4 regions of the Bacillus tuaregi genome follow, and region 2 is predicted to be linked to each of the others. Evidence: riboswitches for the same ligand, from Rfam matches in the RefSeq annotation. Region 2 holds a riboswitch; each other region holds the start of a gene.
The links. Region 2 has a riboswitch for cobalamin ahead of BQ5321_RS21915 ((2Fe-2S) ferredoxin domain-containing protein). Riboswitches for the same ligand answer to the same signal wherever they lie in the genome.

Region 1: another riboswitch for cobalamin. It lies ahead of BQ5321_RS12410 (ABC transporter substrate-binding protein); the one in region 2 lies ahead of BQ5321_RS21915 ((2Fe-2S) ferredoxin domain-containing protein).
Region 3: another riboswitch for cobalamin. It lies ahead of cobT (nicotinate-nucleotide--dimethylbenzimidazole phosphoribosyltransferase); the one in region 2 lies ahead of BQ5321_RS21915 ((2Fe-2S) ferredoxin domain-containing protein).
Region 4: another riboswitch for cobalamin. It lies ahead of BQ5321_RS13755 (catalase); the one in region 2 lies ahead of BQ5321_RS21915 ((2Fe-2S) ferredoxin domain-containing protein).

Annotation. Positions count from the first base shown of each region.
Region 1 is NZ_LT629731.1:2,112,629-2,114,830, forward strand. It holds partial or broken gene BQ5321_RS12405 (LysR family transcriptional regulator substrate-binding protein) at 1-362, opposite strand, end outside; cobalamin riboswitch at 594-781, shown strand; gene BQ5321_RS12410 (ABC transporter substrate-binding protein) at 940-1,920, shown strand; gene BQ5321_RS12415 (FecCD family ABC transporter permease) at 1,917-2,202, shown strand, end outside.
Region 2 is NZ_LT629731.1:4,060,985-4,063,186, forward strand. It holds gene cobJ (precorrin-3B C(17)-methyltransferase) at 1-929, opposite strand, end outside; gene BQ5321_RS21915 ((2Fe-2S) ferredoxin domain-containing protein) at 945-1,322, opposite strand; cobalamin riboswitch at 1,471-1,655, opposite strand; cobalamin riboswitch at 1,847-2,031, shown strand.
Region 3 is NZ_LT629731.1:1,294,700-1,296,901, forward strand. It holds gene BQ5321_RS08450 (response regulator) at 1-220, shown strand, start outside; gene BQ5321_RS08455 (CheR family methyltransferase) at 244-1,110, shown strand; cobalamin riboswitch at 1,168-1,346, shown strand; gene cobT (nicotinate-nucleotide--dimethylbenzimidazole phosphoribosyltransferase) at 1,425-2,202, shown strand, end outside.
Region 4 is NZ_LT629731.1:2,397,603-2,399,804, reverse strand. It holds gene BQ5321_RS13760 (MATE family efflux transporter) at 1-261, shown strand, start outside; cobalamin riboswitch at 402-580, shown strand; gene BQ5321_RS13755 (catalase) at 1,048-2,202, shown strand, end outside.

The DNA of each region.
Region 1 (2,202 bases), 1.9 Mb from region 2:
ATCGCAACACCGATATTTCTATAGGCAGGAACTTCAAGCTCCTTCGCAATAATTTTGTGTGGAATCCGCTGTAATATCAATTCTGGCTTTTCGCAAGCAGCAAGAGAATGGTATTCCGGAAGCACCACCAGTAAACGGTCTTGCTCTAGAAAGATCGTTTCAAACTCTGCTTTTGTCGGCAGCCGTAAAAAGCCAAAGTCGACACGTCCATTTAGAATCCAGCTCTCAATTTCTGTATAAGCCCCAAGCAGCAATTCAAAATCGATCATGGGGTAATCCTTCTGGAAAATTTTTATCATGTTAGGGAGCCAGTGTGAGGCAACGCTAGAAAAGGTCCCAATCCGAATCATCCCAGATTCCATTTGTGAATATGATATCCCATGTCTAAAGACGGTCTGCGACCTGCATGGGCTTTCCCGTTCGGAAAATCTGTAAAAGATAATGAAATCTAAAGTTCAGTTTATCTTAACCATGATGATATTCGGTACAAATGGGTGGTGCCTGGCATTTTTTCCTATTCTATGAAAATAAAGAGTTGATTATTGAAACGATTGTGCTAGAATACTAGATGAGAAAATTGCTTGACTAATTGAATCTTACATAGCTAGTAGGTGCCTTATCTTTGATAAGGTTAAAAGGGAAGCCGGTGCGAATCCGGCGCGGTCCCGCCACTGTTATTCGGGGATGACCTCGCAGTACCACTGTTCCAAATCTGGAATGGGAAGGAGAGGAAGTCACTTAACCCGTAAGCCAGGAAACCTGCCTATTTAGCTTGCCAACGAAATCCTTCGTGGAAAAGGATCGGCAGAATCAGTGTTTTTTATATATTCTGATTTCGCGCGCCCTGTTTCCAAATGGAAGCAGGGTTTTTCGTTGTAAGGAAAGACTTCAGCACATCAAGCTCCTCTCGAACAATTAACGAAGGGAAGAGATTGAGGAATGAAAAAAGTATTGGTATGTATTTTGACCGTATGGATAATGGTCATAATGAGCGCTTGTGGGACAACGCAAGAGACTTCGGATGGTGAGAATAACCGCACCTTTGAAACAGAAACAGAGAAAACAAACGAGAAAGCCACCGTTTACCCGCTTACGGTGAAGGATGCAACAGGAGTTGAAATCACTTTTGACCAAGCGCCGGAAAGGATTGTTTCCACCTCTCCATCCGAGACAGAGATTCTTTTTGCCTTAGGCCTTGGTGATAAAATTTATGGTGTATCTGATTTTGATGATTACCCAGAAGCAGCGAAAGACAAACCAAAAGTAGGCGGTGTGACAAAGCCAAATGAAGAAGCGATTATGGCGGTGAATCCGGATTTAGTAGTCGGTGGCATTTCCATGAAGGATGATATTGCAGAAAAATTCCGTGGGTTAGGTCTAAAATTGTATAAAACAGAGCCGAAAAAGATGGATGATATTCTAAATAATATTATTCAAATCGGGATTATTACTGATACACAGGAAAAGGCGGAGGAGCTTGTCGCCCAAATGAAAGAGGATATTCGTACCGTAACGGAAGCGGCTGCTGCCATAGAGGAAGAGGATAAGAAAAAAGTCTACATCGAATTTTCTCCAGGCTGGACGGTTGGTAAGGGTGAATTCATGGATGAACTGATTACATTGGCAGGAGGCGTAAATATTGCCGCTGATACAGAGGGCTGGAACGCCATTAATGCAGAGAAGATTATCCAGGATAACCCCGATGTCATCATCTATACTGCCAATGTGGTGGATGATAAATCTGGGAAACCTTTAGAAGAGCTTATTCAATCTCGAAATGGCTGGGATAAAATTACCGCGGTTCAAGAAGGCCATGTGACAGGGATAGAAGGAATGATTATGTCCAGACCTGGTCCTCGCATCACAGTGGCACTAAAACAAATCGCTGAAGCCATTTATCCAGGTTCAATTGAAAAATGAAAAAGAGATTAGCACTATGGGGGGGAGCGTGTTTCGTTCTCCTTCTCCTATCCGTTGTTATTAGTTTATCGCTTGGTTCTGCTCAGTTACCACTTTCGCAGGTTTGGGGAATTCTTTTACACCAGGTTCCTTTTGTTAAAAGCTTCATGGATCCCAATTGGCCTGAATCAGCACAGCAGATTATCTTAAAGGTTCGTTTGCCGCGAGTTTTCCTTGCGATTCTTGTTGGAGCCTGCTTATCACTGGCTGGGGCCGGCTTTCAGGGAGTGCTGCGCAATCCAT
Region 2 (2,202 bases):
TTCACCATCGCAAGGGCTGCTCTTGCCATTTCTAATGAGCTTTGTTTGACTACTGGTGCTTCTGTATGGGATCCCTTATCTAATGCTAGATTGCCTTCCTGTTCTAATGACCATGGCTCTGCCTCTTTTTTTAGTCGCTGATGCGGCTTTAAAGCCTGCTCCTCGTCATTTAACGTATACTTCCTTTGATAACCACGCGGGGTAATGATTAGGTTGTCATACAAAAAGGTTGAAGAGTTCCCGATAATAACGGTTGTCAGCATCCCAATGTCATGATTAAGCATTTCTGCTAGATTAGTAATCACAACATTTTGACGGTCACGGTAAGCACTTTTCACAAGTCCTACAGGCGTTTCAGGCGAACGATACTTCAGCAGGATTTTCTGTGTTTCAATAATTTGCCTTGTTCGTCTGCCGCTTCGCGGATTGTAGAGTGCAATCACAAAATCAGCCTGGGCAGCTGCTTCCACCCGTTTGGCGATTAGCCCCCACGGTGTGAGATGGTCACTCAAACTAATCGTGCAAGAATCATGCATAACTGGCGCTCCCAGGAGAGAAGCGCATGAGTTAATAGCCGAGATTCCCGGTACGATTTCTACCTCAACTCCTGTGGCTTCCTTCCAGCCCTTTTCAATCAATACTTCATAAATCAGACCTGCCATGCCATAGACACCAGCATCTCCACTCGATATAACCGCTACTTTTTTGCCGCTCTCAGCCTGCTTTACTGCTTCCTGCGCTCTCGAAACCTCCTCGGTCATACCGGTACTAACGACGGTTTGCTCATTGAGAAAGTGTTCAATTAACTCAACATATGTTTTATAACCGATTACTAAGTCACTTTCCTGAATCACCTCCACTGCGCGTCCTGTAATATGTTTGAAATCCCCTGGACCAAATCCTACAACAAATAATTTTCCTCTTTCCATAATCGAATCTCTCCTTTACCCTTTTGTAACAGGACCTTTCCGGATTCCTTCTGGAGGGGAAGCTGCTGGATTAGGTACCATCGCCCCATTCATCCATTGGTAAATTTTATTTCCCTCAAGGCCGTCACCCTGTAGGTCACGTACAATTTGACGTGCTGTCTCTTGTGAATCAACCCGATACCAGTTGCCCTCCGGATAGGCAATAACGATACATGCATCCTGACATCTGCCATTACATCGAGTCCGTGTCGTATGAATCTGTGTGTCCAACTCAAGCCTAGTAATTTCATGACGAACGGCTAACGTCACCTCTTCCCCGCCTTTTCTCATACAACTGCTGCCATTACAAATAAATAGGTGTGATTTTGTTCCTTCAAGATTCCAAGTGGTCACTTTTTCCTCCCCCTTTTATGAATGCGCAAGCGCAAAATAAAAAACCTTAACTGTTAGAGTTAAGGTTTTAGAAGCCAAATAATTAGAAAAGTAAACAAACTAAACTTTTCACACCATTTCAATGCCTCTACCTTTCCCTCCGAAAAGTATCGTACTGCATTTAAAAGTAGGTCTCCTGGCTTCGCTTCATCTTACTCTTGTCCCTTCCCGGTTTTCACCAGTGGCATTGACAATTTCATCAGCTTTACAGTAGCGGGGGCTGCTTCGGATTTACACCGAATTCCCTTTTATCCCTTAAAACTAACTTAGGGAACTTCTAAATGATCACTATTTAATTTTCCTGTATTCTAAATTATGGACTAATCATAAAACATATTCCAAAATTTTTAAACAGGATATTTTTTAGATTAATAGCTATGTATTTATTATAATAGGCATTTTTCGGTCAAATTGTAAATATATATCTTTTGTAATATTTTCCTAGAAGGATTTACGTCCACATGTTATACTGATGACGATTCCTAAAACTTCATAAACTTTATGGTGCATATTTTATATGCGTAATAGGGAAGTCGGTTCAAGTCCGACGCGGTCCCGCCACTGTAATGGGGAGCAAAATTACATGTTTAACCACTGTCTTTTAAAGGCGGGAAGGTTGTAATTAGCGATGATCCAAAGCCAGGAGACCTGCCATAAAGCGTCAACCGTTTCAACCTACGAGGATAGGGGGGGCGAATATTTTCAGCCTTATGTTTCATTTAACCGTGATGCAACAGCTGACAATCCGTACTTCTTTCATCATGAAAGGAGTATTTTTTATGGGGAAATTTAATTGGTATAGCAAAAGAATTGGAATGGGCGGGATTCCTTCTTTGAAAAA
Region 3 (2,202 bases), 2.8 Mb from region 2:
AGTATTAATGGATATTATGATGCCTGAGATGGATGGTTATGAGGCGATTGGTAGAATCCGACAGATACAGCGATTTCAGGAGCTGCCGATTATTGCGCTGACAGCGAAGGCAATGAAAAATGACCGGGAGAAGTGCTTGGAAGCCGGGGCCTCGGATTATATTGTAAAGCCAATTGACCCTGAGAAGCTTATTTCCTTGATAAAGGTCTGGCTATATTAAAGAAGAAGGGATACTGTATGTGAATGATCAATTCAATGGATACTAGTATATTATCAATTGATGAGGGTTCCGAAGGTGAATTAGAAAAAATCGAAATTGAATTGTTATTAAAGGGTGTCTATGATTGGTGCGGATATGATTTCCGTGATTATGCCTATCCTTCGATTCGAAGGAGAGTCTGGCATCGGGTTCATGCTGAAAAATTGACCAGTATCACAGGGCTGCTTGAAAAGATCCTTCATGATGCTGCCTGTTTACAACGATTTATTGCTGATTTTTCCATCAATGTCACAGAGATGTTTCGAGACCCTCTCTTTTTTAGAGCATTTAGAGAAAAGGTTGTACCATTATTACGCACGTATCCATCGATTAGAATTTGGCATGCAGGCTGTTCGACAGGGGAAGAAGTGTATTCAATGGCCATGTTGCTGCATGAGGAAGGTCTCTATGAAAATGCCAAGCTTTATGCAACTGATATCAATCCGAACGTACTGAAAACTGCTAAGAGTGGATTATTTCCAATCGAAAATATGAAGAAATATACGAATAATTATATCCAGGCTGGAGGCAAGCAAGCCTTCTCAGATTATTACTGTGTAACAACGAATGGGGTAAAATTTGATCCGTTTTTAACCAAAAATGTCGTATTCGCTCAGCATAATCTTGTCTCAGACCGGTCCTTTAATACCTTTCATGTGATTCTGTGCAGGAATGTCCTAATTTATTTTAATAAAGGCTTGCAAAAAAAAGTGCATAAGCTTTTTTACGAAAGCCTAGGCATGTTTGGTATTCTTGGTCTTGGTGATAAGGAATCACTCTACTATTTGGAAATAAGTGATTCATATGAAGAGCTAAGTGTAAGTCAGAAGCTGTATAAAAAAATTAAATAGACCAGTTCATCTGCATCTTGACGATAGCAGAAATCCTTGTTATGTTATTGGATGAAAAAGTGCATAAAAGCATTGGGTGCCCTTTTAGGGAGAATAGGGAATGGAGTGAGAGTCTCCAGCGGTCCCGCCACTGTAATGGGGAGTTTCATTGGAAATGCCACTGGAGTATACCTCTGGGAAGGGCTGATGAAGTGATGATCCTAAGCCAGGAGACCTGCCTGTTTGCTTTGATGGATATAGATGATGGAAAAGTCTGTAGTTTATTTGGTATTCAAATAAGCTGCAGGCTTTTTTATTTAAGGAGGATGAAGAGAATGTCATTATTACAGAAAACACTTGAGAAGATTGAGTGCTTGGACCATGGAATCACAACCTTAGCGAGGGAAAGAGTAGATAATCTGATTAAGCCGGCGAAGAGCTTAGGGAAGCTGGAGGATTTGGCCGTGCAGCTAGCGGGTATTACAAAAAATTTGGAACCCTCATTTGACGAGAAGGCAATTATTGTTATGGCGGGTGACCATGGGGTTTATGAGGAAGGCGTAACGAATAATCCGCAGGAGGTTACCGTTGCACAGACTCTAAATTTTGCCAAGGGACTTACAGGTGTTTGTGTCATTGGACAGGTATCAGGTGCGCGCATTGTCCCGGTTGATATAGGTATAAAAAGTGAGCTGCCGCCTGATGTGGGGATTATTCTGAGAAAGGTAAAAAACGGGACAGAGAATATGGCAAAAGGCCCTGCCATGACAAGGGAAGAGGCAGTAAAAGCGATTGAAGTAGGCATTGAAATCGCCAATGACGAAATGGCTAAAGGTGCTCAAATCCTTGGAACAGGTGAAATGGGGATTGCTAACACGACACCAAGTACGGCGATATTGTCTGTATTACTAAATTGTGATCCAATAGGGATCACTGGGAGAGGGGCAGGATTAGGCAAGGGGGGGATTGAGCACAAAGCGGAGGTAATTAGGAGAGCTATACTTATTAACGAGCCAAACCCCCATGATGCTATTGATGTATTAGCAAAGGTGGGTGGTTTGGAAATTGGCGGTATGGCAGGTGTGATGCTAGGAGCGGCCGCTAACCGTGTTC
Region 4 (2,202 bases), 1.7 Mb from region 2:
GCTTTCTTCTATCCCTTTATCGGGCTCAATTTCATTCTCAATGGAATTGTTAGGGCGGCAGGAGCCATGTACCAGGTGTTAATCCTGAACATCCTGTCCTTTTGGCTGCTTCGTTATCCTCTAACCTTTTTTTGCTCACATTTAATAGGTCAGAATGGGATTGCTCTTGGCATGGGAATTAGTTTCATTTTTAGCAGCATTTTTGCATTTTCTTATTTTAAGTGGGGAGGATGGAGGAAAAAGCCATTGTTTGCAGCATGATTCTAGTCAAAAAAATGAAATTTCAACAGTTCCTGAAAACGACCACCTCAAAAATTATTCAACAAAAATGAATTGACAGAATATATATAATTGTTTTAACTATTTTTATATGCTACAATAATGTTGGTAGAATTACAATTTTATATTCGTTTTATAAAGGTACTACGTAATGTAGTTTAATAGGGAAGATCGGTGTAATTCCGACGCTGTCCCCGCAACTGTAATGCTGACGATGATTCATGACCACTGTGCTCTTGCTCGGGAAGGGAATCGTAGAATGAAGCGAAGCCAGGAGACCTGCCTGCATAAAACCAATCAAACATTTTCTCGGGGACTAGGAAGTGGAGACGTTCGTTTTTTTCCATTTCCCAACGTTTCCATCTAAGGCTGCCTACTACCTATGAGGCAGCCTTTTTATATGAAGAAGGGAGGGGATATTTATGGTTAAAATGGGGTTCTTTTTCAGCGATGGTTTATTTATCATTACAGCTCCAACAGTCGAAACATGTGTGGAGATTGCTAGAGAAAAAGGCGAATTTACAGGCTGGTATAAATTATAAGGCAACATCATCGTTACACTTTTTAATCATTTTTCATGAATCCCTGTGGTGTCACTCTGCAGGGATTATTCTTGCTTGTTTAAGGAATGCCAGTTTACGCAAGCACTTTTGTTATCAATCCTATAAATCAATTTGTATTTTTTGTAAAAACCATCTCTCCGATTGTATAAATTTTACAAAAACAAACAAGATATAAGGGTAACGAATATCGAGGGGGTTTTATTATTTGGCAGAGAACAAAGATAGGAATGAACAGGAAGTAAAGCGTGAGACGTTGACCACACGTCAGGGGCATCCAGTATCTGATAATCAAAATATTCGGACCATCGGTGACCGAGGTCCAGCAACACTAGAGAATTACCATTTCATTGAAAAAATATCCCATTTTGACCGTGAAGAAATTCCGGAGCGTGTTGTACATGCACGAGGAACAGGAGCCTTCGGATATTTTGAAACCTATGGAAAAGTGGGCAATGAACCGGTAGAAAAATATACTCGGGCAAAGGTATTTTCAGGGGCTGGGAAACGGACTCCTCTAATGGTGCGATTCTCTACTGTTGCTGGAGCAAAGGACTCACCAGAAACGGCACGAGATCCGCGCGGCTTTGCGGTGAAAATGTATACGGAAGATGGAAACTGGGATTTGGTTGGGAACAACCTGAAGATTTTCTTTATCCGCGATGCGATGAAGTTTCCAGATATGATTCACGCTTTTAAAGCCGACCCGGCTTCGAATGTTTCCCATCCACAGAGGATGTTTGATTTTGTATCCCGAACACCTGAAGCAACACATATGATTACTTTTCTTTTTTCACCATGGGGAATTCCCGCCACCTACCGCCATATGCAGGGCTCAGGAGTCAATACCTATAAATGGGTGAATGCCAAGGGCGAGGCAGTGCTGGTGAAATACCACTGGGAGCCGAAACAAGGCATTCGTAATTTAACCCAGGAAGAGGCGGACAGGATTCAAGCAAAGAACGTTGGTCATGCGACACAGGATTTATATGAAGCGATTGAGTGCGGGGATTATCCGGAATGGGAGCTTTTTGTTCAGATTATGGAGGATGATTATCATCCGGAGCTCGATTTTGATCCGCTTGATGACACAAAGCTTTGGCCAGAGGAAAAATTCCCTTGGCTGCCAGTAGGACGAATGGTGCTCGACCGCAATCCAGCTGATTTCCACGCAGAAATTGAGCAGGCTGCCTTCGGGACAGGTGTGCTTGTTGATGGTATGGATTTTTCAGATGATAAAATGCTTCAGGGTCGAACCTTTTCATACTCCGATACACAGCGCTATCGCATCGGTGCAAACTATTTACAGCTTCCTGTCAATGCACCGAAAACGGAAGTCCGCACAAATCAGCGACGCGGCCAA